Regions from separate parts of the Arthrobacter sp. PAMC25284 genome, predicted to be linked through region 1. Evidence: riboswitches for the same ligand, from Rfam matches in the RefSeq annotation. Region 1 holds a riboswitch; each other region holds the start of a gene.
The links. A riboswitch is a leader RNA that binds a small molecule or an ion and turns the genes downstream of it on or off. The one in region 1 is predicted to bind S-adenosylmethionine.
Positions count from the first base shown of each region.

Region 2: it holds a riboswitch for S-adenosylmethionine, as region 1 does, so the genes downstream of both, KY499_RS17240 (aminotransferase class V-fold PLP-dependent enzyme) here and KY499_RS12910 (DUF1737 domain-containing protein) in region 1, are expected to answer to the same signal.
Region 3: it holds a riboswitch for S-adenosylmethionine, as region 1 does, so the genes downstream of both, KY499_RS06235 (homoserine O-acetyltransferase) here and KY499_RS12910 (DUF1737 domain-containing protein) in region 1, are expected to answer to the same signal.

Region 1 is NZ_CP080382.1:2,792,799-2,798,158, forward strand. Features, by position in the region: gene KY499_RS12890 (UDP-N-acetylglucosamine 1-carboxyvinyltransferase) at 1-414, shown strand, start outside; gene KY499_RS12895 (glutamate--cysteine ligase) at 541-1,662, shown strand; gene KY499_RS12900 (O-succinylhomoserine sulfhydrylase) at 1,705-2,913, opposite strand; gene KY499_RS12905 (rhodanese-like domain-containing protein) at 2,914-3,324, opposite strand; gene KY499_RS12910 (DUF1737 domain-containing protein) at 3,321-3,620, opposite strand; SAM riboswitch class IV at 3,634-3,748, opposite strand; gene KY499_RS12915 (hypothetical protein) at 4,022-4,987, shown strand; gene KY499_RS12920 (aminodeoxychorismate lyase) at 5,023-5,360, opposite strand, start outside.
Region 2 is NZ_CP080382.1:3,724,833-3,730,192, forward strand. Features, by position in the region: partial or broken gene KY499_RS17230 (Nramp family divalent metal transporter) at 1-198, opposite strand, end outside; gene KY499_RS17235 (class I SAM-dependent methyltransferase) at 376-1,134, opposite strand; gene KY499_RS17240 (aminotransferase class V-fold PLP-dependent enzyme) at 1,272-2,702, opposite strand; SAM riboswitch class IV at 2,738-2,851, opposite strand; gene hisN (histidinol-phosphatase) at 3,026-3,847, opposite strand; gene KY499_RS17250 (ribosome small subunit-dependent GTPase A) at 3,935-5,050, opposite strand; gene aroA (3-phosphoshikimate 1-carboxyvinyltransferase) at 5,034-5,360, opposite strand, start outside.
Region 3 is NZ_CP080382.1:1,317,450-1,322,809, reverse strand. Features, by position in the region: partial or broken gene KY499_RS06250 (CPBP family intramembrane glutamic endopeptidase) at 1-324, shown strand, start outside; gene KY499_RS06245 (VOC family protein) at 415-1,053, opposite strand; SAM riboswitch class IV at 1,203-1,317, shown strand; gene KY499_RS06240 (bifunctional o-acetylhomoserine/o-acetylserine sulfhydrylase) at 1,377-2,693, shown strand; SAM riboswitch class IV at 2,877-2,992, shown strand; gene KY499_RS06235 (homoserine O-acetyltransferase) at 3,004-4,209, shown strand; partial or broken gene KY499_RS06230 (MFS transporter) at 4,376-5,360, shown strand, end outside.

The DNA.
Region 1 (5,360 bases):
CCCTCGGAGCTGCGCGCCCCGGAAGACAAAATCCACCCCATGCCGTTCCCCGGGCTGAACATCGACAACCTGCCGTTCTTTGCGGTCATCGCGGCCAATGCAGAGGGCCAGACCATGATCCACGACTGGGTCTACGAGAACCGTGCCATCTACCTGACAGAACTGAACAAGCTGGGCGCCCGTGTGCAGCTGCTCGACCCGCACCGCATCTACGTCAACGGACCCACCAGGTGGCGGGCCGCCGAAGTGGGCTGCCCGCCCGCGCTCCGCCCGGCGGCCTGCCTGCTGCTGGCCATGCTCGCCGCGCGGGGGGTCTCGGAACTGCGCAATATCTATGTGATCGAGCGCGGCTATGAGGATCTGGCCGAGCGGCTCAACACCATCGGCGCGAAAATCGAGTACTTCCAGGACTAGCCTTCCTCTGAAAGACCAACGCGGGGGCACTGTTCGCCCATCCGGGGCCGCCGGACGGGCGAAAAGTGGCTCCGCGTTGGTCCGCGCCATCTGTTGCATACACGTCCGCACGGGCAAAATAGGATCATGCGCACTTTCGGCGTTGAGGAAGAACTCCTGATTGTCGACGAGGCGACTGGTTCCCCGCTGGCTCTTGCTGCGGCCCTGATGGCACAGCTGAGCCCCGACGGCGCCGCCTGCCCGGACGAACCCGGCTTCAGCTATGAGCTCAAGCTCGAACAAATCGAAACCCAGACGGCGCCGTGCCGGGATTACGCCGGGCTGCTCCGGGCAATCCGGCTGGACCGGGACCTCGCGGACCGCGCCGCCCGGACCCACGGGGCCCGGGTTGCCGCCCTGGCAACGTCGCCGCACGCGCCGGTGACCCATATGACGCCCAAACCGCGCTACACCGCCATGGAAAACCGCTTCGGGCTCACCGTGCGGGACCAGCTGACCTGCGGCCTGCACGTGCACACCCTCGTGGAGTCCCCGCACGAGGGAGTGGCCGTGATGGACCGGATCCGCGACAAGCTGGCCGTCCTGGTGGCACTCAGCGCGAACTCGCCCTACTGGAACGGCACGGAGACCGGGTTCGACAGCTACCGCACACAGGTCTGGAACCGTTGGCCCGGCGCCGGACCGTCGATGATTTTCGGAAGTCTGTCTGTCTATCGCCGGGTTGTGAACCGGCTGCTGGAGACCGGAGTGCTGTTCGACGAGGGGATGGTCTACTTTGACGCCCGTCTGTGCCGGCACCATCCCACCGTTGAGGTCAGGGTGGCGGATGTGTGTCTGCTTGCCGAAGACGCGGCGCTGATTGCCGTGCTGGTCCGCGCGCTCGTGGAATCGGCCAGCCGGGACTGGCGCGACGGCGTTGAACCGGCCCCGGTCCCCACTGTGCTGTTGCGGATGGCTGCCTGGCAGGCCAGTAACTTCGGCGTGCGCACGGAGTTGCTGGATTTCGGCAGCTTCAGGCCCGCACCTGCCCGCGACGTAGTGGATGCGCTGGTGGACTACCTTGCCCCGGTGCTCCAGGAACAGGGCGAACTCGGGCTGGTGGACGCGGGCATCCGGCGGATCATGGAGCGCGGCACCGGGTCGCAACAGCAACGCCGCCTGTTCGCCGAGGCCGGGCTGCCCGGCGTCGTGGACCACGCGGTCAGGGCGACGTCGTTGTCCCCTGACGAAGTGCCATTCGCCGGATAGCTCCCGGGGACGGCCCGCGGACGACGGCCGGGGCCGGGGCGGTTAGACCTGCTTCAGGGCCTGACCCAGGTCACGCATCAGGTCTTCGACGTCTTCCAGACCCACGGACAGCCGCACCACTCCGTCGCTCAGCCCGATTGCGGCGCGTCCCTCCGGACCCATGGCCCGGTGCGTTGTGGTGGCCGGGTGCGTAATCAGGGATTTCGAATCGCCCAGGTTGTTGGAGATGTCGATGATCCGCAGCCCGTCCAGCAACGCGAAGGCGGCTTCCTTCGCGGACCGCCCGGGCGTCGGGGCGAGCTCCAGCGTCAACACGGTCCCGCCGGCCTTCATCTGCCGCGCCGCCAGCTCGTGCTGCGGGTGGGATGCCAGCAACGGGTACTTGACCCAGCCCACCGCCGGTTGCCCTTCAAGCCAGGCGGCGAGACGCAGTGCCGAGGCCGAGGCGTGGTTCACCCGCAGCGCCATGGTCTCCAGCCCCTTGGTCAGCACCCAGGCGTTGAAAGCGGACAACGCCGGGCCGGTATGCCGCATCAGCTGCTTGACCGGGCCGTCGATGAACTCCTTCGTTCCCAGGATGGCGCCGCCCAGAACACGGCCTTGACCGTCAATGTGCTTGGTGCCGGAGTAGACAACCACGTCCGCGCCCAAATCACCGCAGCGCTGCAGCAGCGGTGTGGCGAAGACGTTGTCCACCACCACGGTGGCGCCGGCGGCATGCGCGAGGGCGCTCACCGCGGCAATGTCGACGATTTCCTGCATGGGGTTTGATGGGGACTCGAAGAACACGGCCGTCGTCGGCTCCGACAGCGCCACCCGCCACTGCTCCAGATCCGGTCCGTCCACGAAGACAGTCTCGACGCCCCAGCGAGGCAGAACCTCACTGAGGATCACGAAGCAGGAACCGAAGAGGGAGCGTGCGGCGACCACCCGGTCGCCGGCTGCCAGCAGGGCGCCGAGGGCGGTGAAGACCGCGGACATGCCGGATGCCGTCGCGAAGCATGCCTCTGTTCCCTCGATCAGCCGGAGTCGCTCCTGGAAGGTCGCCACCGACGGGTTGCCGTAGCGCGAGTAGACAAACCGCTCGTCTTCGCCGGTGAAGGCCCGTTCGGCGGCTGCGGCGGATTCGTAGACGAACCCGGAATTGAGGAACACCGGCTCAGTGGTCTCCTGGAAGCCGCTGCGGTCAAGACCGCCGCGTACGGCCTGGGTCTCCGGTCCCCACCCTGCGGCGTCGGGATTGAAACCCACTTAGTTTTCTCCGAGATTGGTGGGCAGGCCGCGGTTCTTCCAGCCGTTGACGGTCCGCTCGCCGAGGTGGTCGGGTTCGCCTTCGAAGCCTTCCAGGACGTTGTACGCGGTGAACCCGGCTTCAGTGGCGGCAATGGCGGCGGCAATGGAGCGGGCGCCGGAGCGGCACAGGAAGATGAGTTCCACCGCGTCGTCCTCCGGCGCCTGCAACTTCAACTGCTCGATAAACCGCGGGTTGGCGTAGCCGCCGGCAAGATTCCACTGGATGAACAGTGGATCGTTCTCGGTGGCCTTGGTGTCCGGTATACCAATGTGGGCCCATTCGCCTTCTGTGCGCACGTCGACCAGAACGGCGCCGGCCTCCAGCTTGGCCCAGGCTTCCGGCGGGGTGAGGTCTCCTGCGTAGCTCACGCGTGCCCCTCAAATGCTTCCTCGTAGTCGGCAGCGTCGCTGTCGAGGTCCTCGACGGCGTTCGCGACGGCTGCGTCCGCGGACGCAATCGCCGTGGGCAGGATGACGGCCTGCGCCACGATCACGGTGCTGCCGTTAAACGTGACGGCGGGGTTGCCGTGAAGCACGTACCCTTCGGCCAGGGCGGCCGAGACGCGCTCGCAGAAGGAACGGTCATCGGGGCCGGTGAACAGCCGGTAGGCCAGTTTTTCCTCGGGGGAGGCCTGCGGGGCCGCCTGGACGGATGCGTCGGGCATTAGGGATCTCCTTCATTCACGCTTGCAGCTCGAGTGGTCGATATGCCGAGTATTCACCTGAGGCACCCCGCCGCGAAAGGGAGGGTTGCCGACCGGCCAGTCAGGGCTTGGCACCGGTTCTCATTACTCCCAACGAACGTAACACTTACGACGTCGGCCCGCACTGCCGCCGTCGTCATTTTCTGTCACGGATGCCGGGAACCGGGCCCGGCGCAACCGGGAGTTCCAAGTAGTGGCCACTCGTGTTATCCGGGACGGCGGCCACTTTACTGGAAGGACAAAGCCAGCAACATCGCCGCTCAAGTCTCAGAACTTGGGTCTCAGAACTTAGGTCTCATATAACTGTGAATCGCTGCCGCCGGGGGGACCGGCGTCAGCGGCCCGCAACGGAAGGGGAAGCCGTGCGTCCACACATCCTGGTTACCGGACTTGGCAGCGCCGCCGGGCGGAGCATCGCAACCCAGCTTTCGGCCCGGGGACTCCCGGTTCTCGGCGCCGACTCCTGCCAGGTGCCGGGTATCGCGGGTACCGAGGCGGTGGTGCTTCCGCCGGCATCGGATCCGGACTGGGTCCCGGCTCTGCGCCGGCTCGTTGATGCCAGGAACCTCAATGTGGTTATCCCGACGCGCACCGAGGAGTTGCCGCACCTGGCGGCCGCCCGTGCCGCGTTCAGCGACGGCGTCCGGCTGATCGTGTCCGATCCCGGCCCGGTGGCCCTCGCCAACGATCGCCTCCTGACCGCTTGGACGCTGCAGGCAGAGGGGATCGCGGTCCCGCGGTTCGGTGTGCCCAGCGACTTCGCGGCCGCACCGGCGTCCCTCGCAGCGATGGGCGGTTCCGTCGTCGTGAGGCCGAGGGTCCCCCGCGGCGAGAACGGCGCCGTAGTCCTGCCCGGGGCCGGGCCGGTGGACTGGGCGCAGCAGCCGGAGGGCCGGATCGTCCAGGAGTTCATCCCGGGGGCAGGATATGTCGCACTGGTCTTCGGGACCCGGACGCAGAACGCGATGGCGCCCCACGTGGTAGTCGTGGATCAGCCTGTCCGGGCCGGCCTGGGCGCCGGGACCGACACCGGTGCTGCGTCCGCTGTGGGCCGGAGGGTCGCGACCGGCGCCGCCGCGGATGTGGCCCCGCTGGCCATGGCCGCCGTCCATGCCGTCGGGCTGACGGGGCCGGTCGAGGTTGACATCCGCCGCAGGGCCGATGGCACCCCGGTGGTCCTGGGCCTGCGGGCACGGTTTGGTGCCAGCAGCGCCGCAGCCCCCGAACTCCTCGACGCGGTCCTGGCGGCGTTCCTGCTTCCGTCCTTCAACCCGGCCTCGTTCCGGCGGCGCCCGTCAGCGTACGCAGGAGCCGTGCGCTCAGCCTGAGGTGGCACTTTCCGGCACGCCGGCTGGATCCCCGCCTATCCGATCGTCGCGTAGAGGGCGTTGAGCTCCGCCGTGAGCTGTGCCCGCCGTTCCCGGGTCCCGATTTCATGGCCGTCGATGTGGTTCACCGGGGCCAGGAGCCGGATGCTGGAGATCAGCCACACGGCATCGGCGTCGAGCAGATCCTGCGGCTCCAGCGGCCCGTACCCCAGCTCCCAGCCGGCGGCCTTCGCTGCCGTGAAGAGGGCGCCCTGGGAGGTACCGGGCAGGATGCCGCTGTCCTGTTGCGGCGTGATCAGCCGACGGACCGTCCGGACCCCGCCGGCGCCGTCGTCCGAGGTTTCCAAATGCGCCAGCAGCACGGTCGACGTCG
Region 2 (5,360 bases), 930 kb from region 1:
GATCAGCACGGCCATCACGTTGGCCACCACGAGCACCCAGACCAGAAGGTAGCCGTACTGGGCGCCGGCGGTGAGGTTGGCGGCGACGTTGCCGGGGTCCACGTAGGCGATTGAGGCCACGAAGGCAGGTCCCAGGAGCCCGATCAGTGCGGTGCGGGCCGGGCGCCGCCGGTCGGCGTCCGGCCCCACGGGTTTTATGCCGTGTCCTGAGCTGTCCAGCACGGTGGAACTCCTGGGAATCAGCGCGGCTGCGGCGGCGCGCGGTCGGACGGCACGGAACAGCGCCTGGCGGAAAAGTTTCACGCACCTACAAGAGGTAATGAGGGATACCGAAAGACTAGGGCGGATGACGGAGCCGCGCAATCCGTCCGCGAATCAGGCTTTGATGGCCCGCCAGGTCTGCGTCAGGTAAGGAAGCCGGAGGCCCGCGCCCCGCGGATGGCCGAGGTGCTCGTGCAGATACCAGTCAAGATTGCCCATCACCTTGGCCCGGGTGGCCTCTGTTGCTGCCAGATAGTAGCTCCGGGACTTGGTGAGCTCCTTGATGTCCTCCGGAGTTACCGGATCTTCCCAGCGGCTCAGACGGCTCTCCAACGCGGTGAACTCCGGGCCCACGGCGGGTTTGAAGTGTGGCTTGTGGACGTCGCCGGCGTGCATGATGCGGGAGAGCCGGTGCACCCAGGGCACGGAGGTGTCCAGCTGGTTCCAGATCAGCCCGAGCACGCCGTGCGGCCGTAAGATCCGGGCGATCTCGGCGCTGGCCTGCTGCGGGTCGCACCAGTGCCAGGCCTGGGCCACCGTGACGAGGTCAAATGCTGTGGAGTCGAGCCCCGTGTGCTCCGCGGATCCCTCGACGGCGCTCACCCCGGGCAGGGCCCGGCGGAGCTGGTCCAGCATGTCCGGGGACGGATCGACGGCGACCGTGCGGAGTCCGCTTGCCACGAGCAGGGCGGTGAATTTTCCGGTTCCCGCGCCGACGTCGGCGGCGTCAGCCGCCTTGGCCGGAATCAGCCAGTGCGCAGACTCTGCGGGATAGCCCGGCCGGACGCGGTCATAGTGTTCTCCGCCGTCCTGGAAGCTCTGGCCGAGCTCCCGGCGTCGCTCCTGGTAGAGCTTGGGGCCGCCGCGTGCCACGTGCGATCTCCTTCGGAAGGTCCTGACTGTTTCGGATACCTTTCGAATTTACCGTACGAATACGGCAGCTCGTTTACCCCGTCCCGCCGTCGGGGCCCGGATGCAGGGGACTGGTCCGGAGCGCCCGGCACCCGCGCCTAGTCACCGGTGCAGGGTGCCGCGCCCGCCGTACCTGGGGTGTTGGGCGCCCAGTGCGGGTAGATGCGGGTGTCGTTGGCGGGCACCCAGCGGCCCGCGTCGACGACGTAGTCCCAGCCGGGCCCCGTTCGCAAAAGCTCTTCGATGCCGGCGAGCAGCCGCTGTGCGTCCTCGAGCCGTGAGCCGAGGCCGAAACTGGCGCGCAGGGAGCCGGCGGGCAAGCCGAGGCGCTTGAGCAGCGGGTGGGCGCAGAAGCGGCCGTCGCGCAGGCCGATGCCGTGCTCGGCGGCCAGGTAGGCGGCGACCAGGCCGGCGTCGTAGCCTTTGAGGGAGAAATTGACGACGCCGATGCTGCCGGGCCCGGCGTCTTCCGCCGGGCGGTCCGCTGCAGCGGTGTCCGCGAAGATCCGGTGTACGGTGACGCCGTCGATCCGCTGGAGCCCGTCGACGAGGTAGGAGCGGATGGCGTCTTCGTGGGCCTGCCAGTCCTTTTCGTCCAGGGCGGCGATGACTTGGGTGGCCCGGGCCAGCGTCGCTGCGCCGAGGACGTTCGGGGAGCCGCCTTCGTGCCGTGCCGGGCCGGTGGTCCACGTGACGGAGTCGAGTCGTGCGTCGCGGACGGCGCCGCCGCCGGCCAGGTGCGGGGTTCCGGCGTCGAGCCAGTCCGGCCGCCCCACCAGCACTCCGGCGCCGAAGGGCGCATACAGTTTGTGCCCGGAGAAGGCGACGTAGTCGACGTCGTCCGCGCTGATGTTGATCCGGCGGTGCGCGGCCAGTTGGGCTGCGTCGACGACGATTCGGGCGCCGTACTCGTGGGCCAACGCGGCCAGGGTGTCGATCGGCAGGATCTCGCCGGTGACGTTGGAGGCTCCGGTCACGGCCAGCAGGGCGACATTGCCCAGGGCGAGTTCGGCGCGCAGCCGGTTCAGAGTGCCCGCGAGGGTCGGCGCCGCCACAATGCTGCGGTGCGGCACACCCTGCCACGGCAGCAGGTTGGCGTGGTGCTCGATATCGAGGTAGAGCACGTCGCCGCTGTGCTGGCCATCCTTCAGCGGCAGGCAGCCGGCCAGCAGGTTCAGGGAGTCGGTGGTGTTGCGGGTGAAGATCACCGAGTCGTCAGCCCGGCCGCCGACGAAGTCCCGGACAATGGTGCGGGCGTTTTCGTAGACCGAGGTGCTGATCTGGGAGGCGTACCCGGCGCCGCGGTGGACACTGGCGTAGTACGGCAGGATCTCGTTCAGGTAGGCGGAGACCACGGAAAGCGCCGGGGCCGAGGCGCCGTAGTCCAGATTGGCGTACCGGACGTGGCCACCGTGGATCAGCGGGGTCCGGATCTCCGCCCCGGTGACGGCGGCGAGCGGGTGGCGTCCGGCGGCGAATCGTGCGTCGGACAGGCCGGGGATGGTGACGGGAAAAGTGGCAGTTGTCATGGGACCTCGCTCAAAAAAGGACCCCTCACACCGGGGATCCGCGCTTGCCAGGTCCGCTCCGGACCGGCCAGGTCGTCACCCGGGGCACCCCACCGCGAATGGAGGGTTGCCGGCCAGCAAACCGGGGTTTAGCGCTGGCACTCGTGACCTGATTCGAGCGTAAGGCATCCCCGCGGCGGAGGAAAACAGCCGCATTCAATGTGAAGCGGTTTATTACGCGGTGCGGTCAATCGGTCTGCAAATCGAAGAAACGGCGCCTGACTCCCCGGTGCGGGGGAGTCAGGCGCCGTTTCTTCGGTTTTGGCGGCATTCCGGAGGTCTTGCTAGAGCAGGTCGTCCAGGTCGTCCAGGCCCGGATTGAGGCGCTTGAGGACCTCCGAGTGGAGGATCGAGTTGGTCGCGAGGGCGTTGCCGCCGAACGGGCCGTCTACACCCTCCAGGGACGTGAACCGGCCGCCGGCCTCGGTCACGATCGGGACCAGGGCGGCCATGTCGTAGAGGTTGAGCTCAGGTTCGCAGGCAATGTCCACAGCGCCTTCGGCGACCAGGCAGTAAGACCAGAAATCGCCGTAGGCGCGGGTCCGCCAGACCTCCTCGGTCAGGCCGATGAACTCATCCAGGTTGCCGCGCTCCTTCCAGCCCGACAGGCTGGAATACGACAGCGACGCGTCGGAGAGCTCTGAGATGTTGGAGACTTTCAGCCGGGTCGCGGCGGCCAGTGAACGGCCGGTGTAGGCGCCGGAGCCCTTCGCGGCCCACCAGCGTTTCCCCAGGGCCGGGGCGCTGACGACGCCGACCACCGGTTCGCCCTCATCAACGAGGGCGATCAGGGTCGCCCAGACCGGGACGCCGCGGACAAAGTTCTTGGTGCCGTCGATCGGGTCGATGATCCAGCGGCGGGAACCGTGGCCGGAACTGCCGAACTCTTCGCCGAGGACGGCGTCGCGCGGGCGGGACCGGGACAGCTGCCCGCGGATGGCTTCCTCCGCAGACTTGTCGGCGTCCGTGACCGGGGTGAGGTCGGGCTTCGTTTCGATCCGCAGGTCGAGGGCCTTGAAACGGCTCATCGTCTGGTCGTCGACGGAATCTGCCAGCACGTGGGCAAGTCGCAGGTCATCGTTGTAGCTCGAAGCGGGTTGACTCATGGTTCTAAACTACCGCCAAAGCAGGCCCGTCTGCGGCAGGCCGGGCTTGGTGGCGCGGAACGACCGGCCGCCGGACTGCCGGCCTGCCTAGGAGACGATGCCGAGTTCCTTGGCGTCCTGTGCTTCCATCCGCGGATCGGTGCCCAACAGGCGGCGCAGGGAAGCGAGCCGGGCCGGTCCCGAGGGGCCTGCCTGTCCGGCAGCCACCCAGGCGTCCACACCGCAGTTGACGGCGTCGGAATTGTGTTTGCAGCCCCGCTCGCAGTCATCCGTCCCCGGCTCAAGGTCCGGGAAGGAGCGAAGGATCCGGTCCGGGTCCACATGCGCCAGGCCAAAGGACCGGATGCCGGGGGTGTCGATGATCCAGCTGCCGGCCGGTGCGTCGTTGACTTTAAGTGCCAGGGCCGACGAGGAGGTGTGCCGGCCGCGCCCGGTAACGGCGTTGACGCCGCCGGTGGCGCGTTCGGCGCCGGTCAGGGCGTTCACCATGGTGGACTTCCCGACGCCGGAATGGCCGAGCATCACGGTGACCTTGCCGTCGAGGTGGCCGCGCAACTGGGACACTGCGTCGCGGTCCAGCCGGGCGGAGAGCCCGTCGTCCGAGCGGGCATCGATCCCGGACGCAGCCGAGTCCGCGGTCCGGCTGATGATGACCGGAAAATCGAGGTGCTGGTAATTGGACAACAGCTCCGCAGGATCCTTGACGTCGGCCTTGGTCACCAGCAGCAGCGGCGAAATGCCGGCGTCGTAGGCGGCTACCAGGGCGCGGTCGATAAAGCCGGTGCGTGGCTCCGGGTTGGCGGCGGCGACCACGATCACCAGGGTGTCCGCGTTGGCGACCACGGCGCGTTCGATCGGATCGGTGTCGTCCGCGCTGCGCCGCAGGAGCGTCTTGCGGTCCTGGATCTTCACGAGCCGGGCAAGGGTGTCCGGTTCGCCGCTCACATCCCCGACCAGCGAGACAAAATCGCCGGCGACGACGGGATTGCGGCGCAGTTCCCGGGCCCGGGCAGCGATGATCTTGCGTTCGTCAGCGGTGCCTTCGCCCACCACTGCGGTGTACCGGCCCCGGTCCACGGTGATGATGCGCCCGGTCTGGGCGTCGTCGTAGCTGGGCCGGTCCTTTGTGCGCGGGCGCGTGCCCTTCTTATTCGGCCGGATCCGGACGTCGGACTCGTCCCACGAGTCAGTGCTGCGCGCCATGGGTGTTGTCCTTCCCGGCCGCGGGGGAGTCCGTGGAGGCTCCGGCGGACCCGGTGCGGTCTCCGGCGGATCCCTGTTCCAGCATGGCGGACCACATCTGTGGAAAGTCCGGCATGGTCTTGGCCGTGGTCCCGATGTCCTCGACCTCGACGCCGGGTACCGCGAGGCCCAGGATGGCGCCTGCGGTGGCCATCCGGTGGTCCGCGTAGCTGTGCACAACGCCGCCGTGGAGGGCGGCGGGACGGATGATGAGGCCGTCGGAGGTTTCTTCCGCGTCGCCGCCGAGGCGGTTGATCTCCGCCACCAGGGC
Region 3 (5,360 bases), 1.5 Mb from region 1:
TGGACGGTGCCGGTCCTGATCCTGTCCGCGGTCCGCCACGGCATCGTGGAGGAAGTGATCGTGGTGGGGTACCTGCTGGACCGGCTGGGGAAATTCGGTTGGAGCGTACCCGTGGCCATTGCTGCCAGTGCCGTGCTGCGCGGCAGCTACCACCTTTACCAGGGATTCGGGCCGTTCATCGGCAACGCCGTGATGGGGGTGGTGTTCGCGCTGATCTATACCCGCACCAAGCGGGTGATGCCTCTCGTGATCGCCCATGCGGTGTTGGATACCGTGGCATTTGTGGGGTTCAGCCTGTTCGGCAAGGCCGTGGGGCTGGGCTGAAAACAGCCGGTTAAACAAAGTCCGGCCGCCGTTCAGGGGTGACAACTCTGGCACCCCTGAATGGCAGCCGAAATATGGGGGGCCCGGGCCTTAGATCGTAACGGCGCCCGAGGCCGTCTCGAATGTGACGGACAGGATTCCGGGGGTACCGTGCGGGGCGAGCCATTCCACGGCGACGTCTTCCAGGGGTTTTTCCACTGGTTCGCCGAGCCATTCGGTGACGCGCTCCGCAGAGCCGGCAATGGTGAGGCTGGACATCTTGACTTCGCTCGCATAGGCGTTGGACGGGTGCAGATCCGGATCGCCGTCCCATTTGAGCATGTACGGGACCTGCGGGTCGGCGATGAGGCCGAGGATGCCGATCTGCTTCCAGACGAGCTCGCGGCCGTCGGGGAACTTGCGGTTGCCCTTCACCGCGGCACGGCCCAGCCGTTGCTCGAAGGGCGCGAGGTCATCGACCTCGACACACCAGCCCATCCAGCCGCCGCCCGCTTCGGAGCGTGCCCGCACTGCCTGGCCAAACGGTGCCTTGTCCGACGCCGGGTGGTTCAGTACCTCAACGACTTCCAGGTACTTGTGGCCCGCGAGCGGGATGATCATGTTGCGGGTCCCGAAGCGGGGGTGTACTCCGCCCTTCACGGCTTCAACGCCGAGGGCAGACGCAATACGTTCGGTGGTGGCTGCCAAGCCATCGTGTTCACAGGCGTAAGAAACGTGATCCATGCGCATGCCTTCATCTTGGCACTTTGTGATGGGCCTCTCAGCTTAGGCGTACCTAACCGTGGTGGGATGTCATTCAGTAGCGGCCCAGGCCCAGCTCAGCGACATGTTCGTCACAAAGCTATTGGCGCCGCAGCACTGTACTTACACTGAAGCCAGGTCATGAGTGCCAGCATCCAGCCCCGGCTCGCTGGCCGGCAACCCTCACTCGCGGTGGGGTGCCCCGGGTGAGGACCTGGCTGTCCGGCGACCGCCGGAGGGCAAGCGCGGCGCCCGTGCCGTTCCGGATCGAGGCCCGGAACGGCCGTGCCCGATTCCGTCAGGAGCCAACAATGACCAATTCCTGGTCCTTCGAAACCCGCCAGATCCATGCCGGCCAGGAGCCGGACGCCACCGCCGGTGCGCGGGCCTTGCCGATTTACCAGACAACTTCGTTTGTCTTCCCGAGCGCGGAAAGCGCCGCCAACCGCTTCGCCCTCGCGGAACTGGCGCCCATCTATACCCGGATCGGCAACCCCACCCAGGACGCGGTGGAGCAGCGCGTGGCCAGCCTCGAAGGCGGCCTCGGAGCCCTGCTGTTGAGCTCTGGCCAGGCGGCCGAGACCTTCGCCATCCTGAACGTGGCCGAAGCCGGAGACCACATCGTGGCAAGTCCCAGCCTTTACGGCGGAACGTACAACCTGTTCGCCCACACCCTGAAAAAGTTCGGCATCAGCGTTACGTTTGTGGCCGATCCGGACAACCTCGAGCAGTGGCGCCAGGCTGTCCGGCCGAACACCAAACTGTTCTTCGGTGAGGTGGTCTCCAACCCCCGCCAGGACGTGCTGGACCTCGAGGGCATCTCGAAGGTTGCCCACGAGGCCGGGGTGCCGCTGATCGTCGACAACACCCTGTCAACACCCTTCCTCATCCGGCCAATCGAATGGGGAGCGGACATTGTGGTCCACTCCGCCACGAAGTACCTCGGCGGCCACGGCACCGCGATCGCCGGCGTGATCGTGGATTCCGGCAACTTCGACTTCGGCAAGGACCCGGAACGGTATCCCGGCTTCAACACCCCGGACCCCACCTACAACGGCATCGTGTACGCCCGGGACCTGGGCAAGGATGGCGCCCTCGGGGCCAACCTTTCCTATATCCTCAAGGCCAGGGTCCAGCTCCTCCGGGACCTCGGCTCGGCGGTCTCGCCGTTTAATGCGTTCCTTATTGCCCAGGGCATCGAGACGCTGAGCCTGCGGATGGAACGCCACGTAGCCAACGCCACCCGTGTTGCCGAATGGCTCGAAGCCAGGGACGACGTGGACTCCGTCGCCTACGCCGGACTGCCGTCCAGCCCCTGGTACGAGCGGGGCCGCACGTACGGGCCGAAGGGAACCGGTGCCGTGGTCAGCTTCACCATCGCCGGGGGAGCGGAGGCCGGCAAGAGTTTCGTCGATGCCCTCGAACTGCACTCCCATGTTGCCAACATCGGCGACGTGCGCTCGCTGGTCATCCATCCGGCGTCGACCACCCACAGCCAGCTCACCGCGGAACAGCAGGAGATCGCCGGCGTCAGCCCGGGACTCGTGCGCCTCTCCGTGGGACTGGAACACATTGATGACATCCTTTCTGATCTCGACGCCGGATTCCGGGCAGCGAAGACCGCGTAGGGCTACCGGCCTGCGCCGGATTTCCCCATCTTTGCGCCAACGACGCCGGCACCCGCCGATGTTTCGGGGCGGCCCGCCCGAACCGGCCCTCAAAGATGGGGAAATTCCTGCGGCCAGGTCCGGCTGTCATATGGAAGTCACATTCTTCGCCATTTCCCCGCCCTGTTTCGTACACTCATAAAAGGTCATGAGTGCCAGTGACAGCCCCGGCTTGCTGGCCGGCAACCCTCCTTTAGCGGCGGGGTGCCCCGGGTGAGGACCTGGCCTGCCGTTCAGTCGACGGCGGGCAAGCGCTAAGTGAGGTCCGCACATGACGATTTCCATCACCCGCAGTGGTGTCCCCGAAACCACACCGTCCCGCAACGCCGGGACATGCGCAGCGTCCGCACCGGCCCGGGTCGCGGACGTTCACCCTGCGCCCCCGGCCGGGGCGCCGGACGGGACCGTCCAGTACCTCCGGATCGGTGCCCTGGACCTCGAATGCGGCGTGACGCTCCCGGACGTGGTCCTCGGCTACGAAACATGGGGCACCCTTAACGCCGACGGCTCCAACGCCGTGCTGATCGAACACGCCCTCACCGGGGACACCCACGTCACGCGCGGCGCCAGCGAGGAGCCCGGCTGGTGGGAAGAACTCGCCGGCCCCGGTGCGCCCGTGGATACGGACCGGTACTTCGTGGTCTCCATCAACATCCTGGGCGGCTGCTACGGCTCCACGGGGCCCTCGACGCCGGCGCCGGACGGACAGCCCTGGGGATCCCGGTTCCCGCTGGTCACCCTGCGGGACACCACCGCGGCCGAGGCCAGGCTCGCTGACGCCCTGGGGATCGGGAGTTGGTACGCTGTCCTGGGCGGTTCGTTGGGCGGGGCACGTGCCCTCGAATGGGCCGTTACCTACCCGGAAAGGGTCCGGCACTGCGCCGTGATTTCAGTCGGCGCGAGCAGCACCGCCGAGCAGATCGCCTTTGCGCAGGCCCAGACCCTGGCGATCCGGCAGGATCCCAATTTCCGCGGCGGGAACTACTACGGCGGTCCGCAGCCGGAAGCCGGCCTCGCCCTGGCGCGCAGGATCGCGCACATCACGTACCGCTCCGCCGCCGAACTGGACGGACGGTTCGGCCGGAATCCCCAGGGGGCCGAAGCTCCGCTGGAAGCCGGATCGGTGGCCGGGCGGGGGCGCTACCAGGTGGAGAGCTACCTGGACCACCAAGGGAGCAAGCTGGTCCGGCGCTTCGACGCCAACAGCTACATCGCCATCACCGAAGCGCTGATGAGCCACGACGTATGCCGGGGGCGCGGGGCCCTTAGCGCATCCCTGGCGGCGGCCACAGCGAAGTTCCTGATCGCAGCCGTGGAGTCCGACCGGCTGTACTTCCCTGCCCAGTCCCTGGAACTGGCCGAGGCGCTGCCCGGTGGCGCCGTCCTGCACATGATCGACTCGCCCATCGGACACGACGGATTCCTGACCGAAATCGGCCAGCTCAGCGGGCAGTTACGCAGCCACTTCTTCGGCTAGCCCCGGCTGGTCTGTGCATATTTGCAGATGCGCCCTGCGCTAATGGCCGTTGAGACCAGGGCTGGAGCCGGACATACTCATGGGTAATGATGCCGTGTGCGCCATGTCACACGCATCCGAGTCCATTGGTTCAAACGGTGTCGAAGAAGACGCCAGAGGAGTTCCCATGAGTGTTGGTAATCCCGCCGCGAGGCGCCCCGCGCAGACTGATCCGGAGTCCTCCGGACTAAAGAAGGTAGTAGCGGCCTCGATGGCCGGCACCGTCGTTGAATGGTACGAATTCTTCCTGTACGCCTCCGCGGCCACCCTGGTCTTTGGCAAGGTCTTCTTCCCCAATTCCGGTACGGAGCTGGACGGCATCATCGCCGCGTTCCTGACCTACGCCGTCGGCTTCGTGGCCCGCCCGATCGGCGGCATCGTCTTCGGCCACTTCGGCGATAAGTTCGGCCGCAAACAACTGCTGCAGTTGAGCATCATCCTCGTCGGCGTCTCCACCTTCCTGATGGGCTGCCTGCCGACCTTCGCCCAGATCGGCTACTGGGCCCCGGCCCTGCTGGTCTTCCTCCGCTTCGCCCAGGGCTTCGCTGTCGGCGGCGAATGGGGTGGCGCCGTCCTTCTGGTCGCCGAGCACAGCCCGAGCAAGTCCCGCGGCTTCTGGTCCAGCTGGCCGCAGTCCGCGGTGCCGCTGGGCAACCTGCTCGCCACCGGCGTCCTGTTCACCCTGTCCTCCACCCTGGCGCCCGCGGAATTCCTCGGCTGGGGCTGGCGGGTTGCCTTCTGGCTCTCTGCCGTCATCGTTCTGGTCGGCTACTACATCCGCACCAAGGTCAGCGACGCCCCCATCTTCCTCGAAGCACAGAAGGAAGTGACCCTGGAAAAGAAGGGGTACGGCGTCGCCGAAGTGTTCCGCCGCTACCCGCGGGGCGTTTTCACCGCCATGGGGCCTGCGCTTCGCGGAGAACATCCTGTACTACCTCGTGGTTACGTTCTCCATCACCTACCTCAAGGTCATCGTGCAGACGGACACCTCACGGATCCTGCTGCTCCTGCTCGTGGCGCACTTCATCCACTTCTGCGCGGTCCCGCTGGTCGGCCGGCTCTCCGACGCGTTCGGACGCAAACCGGTCTACGCGGCCGGCGCGATTCTCGGC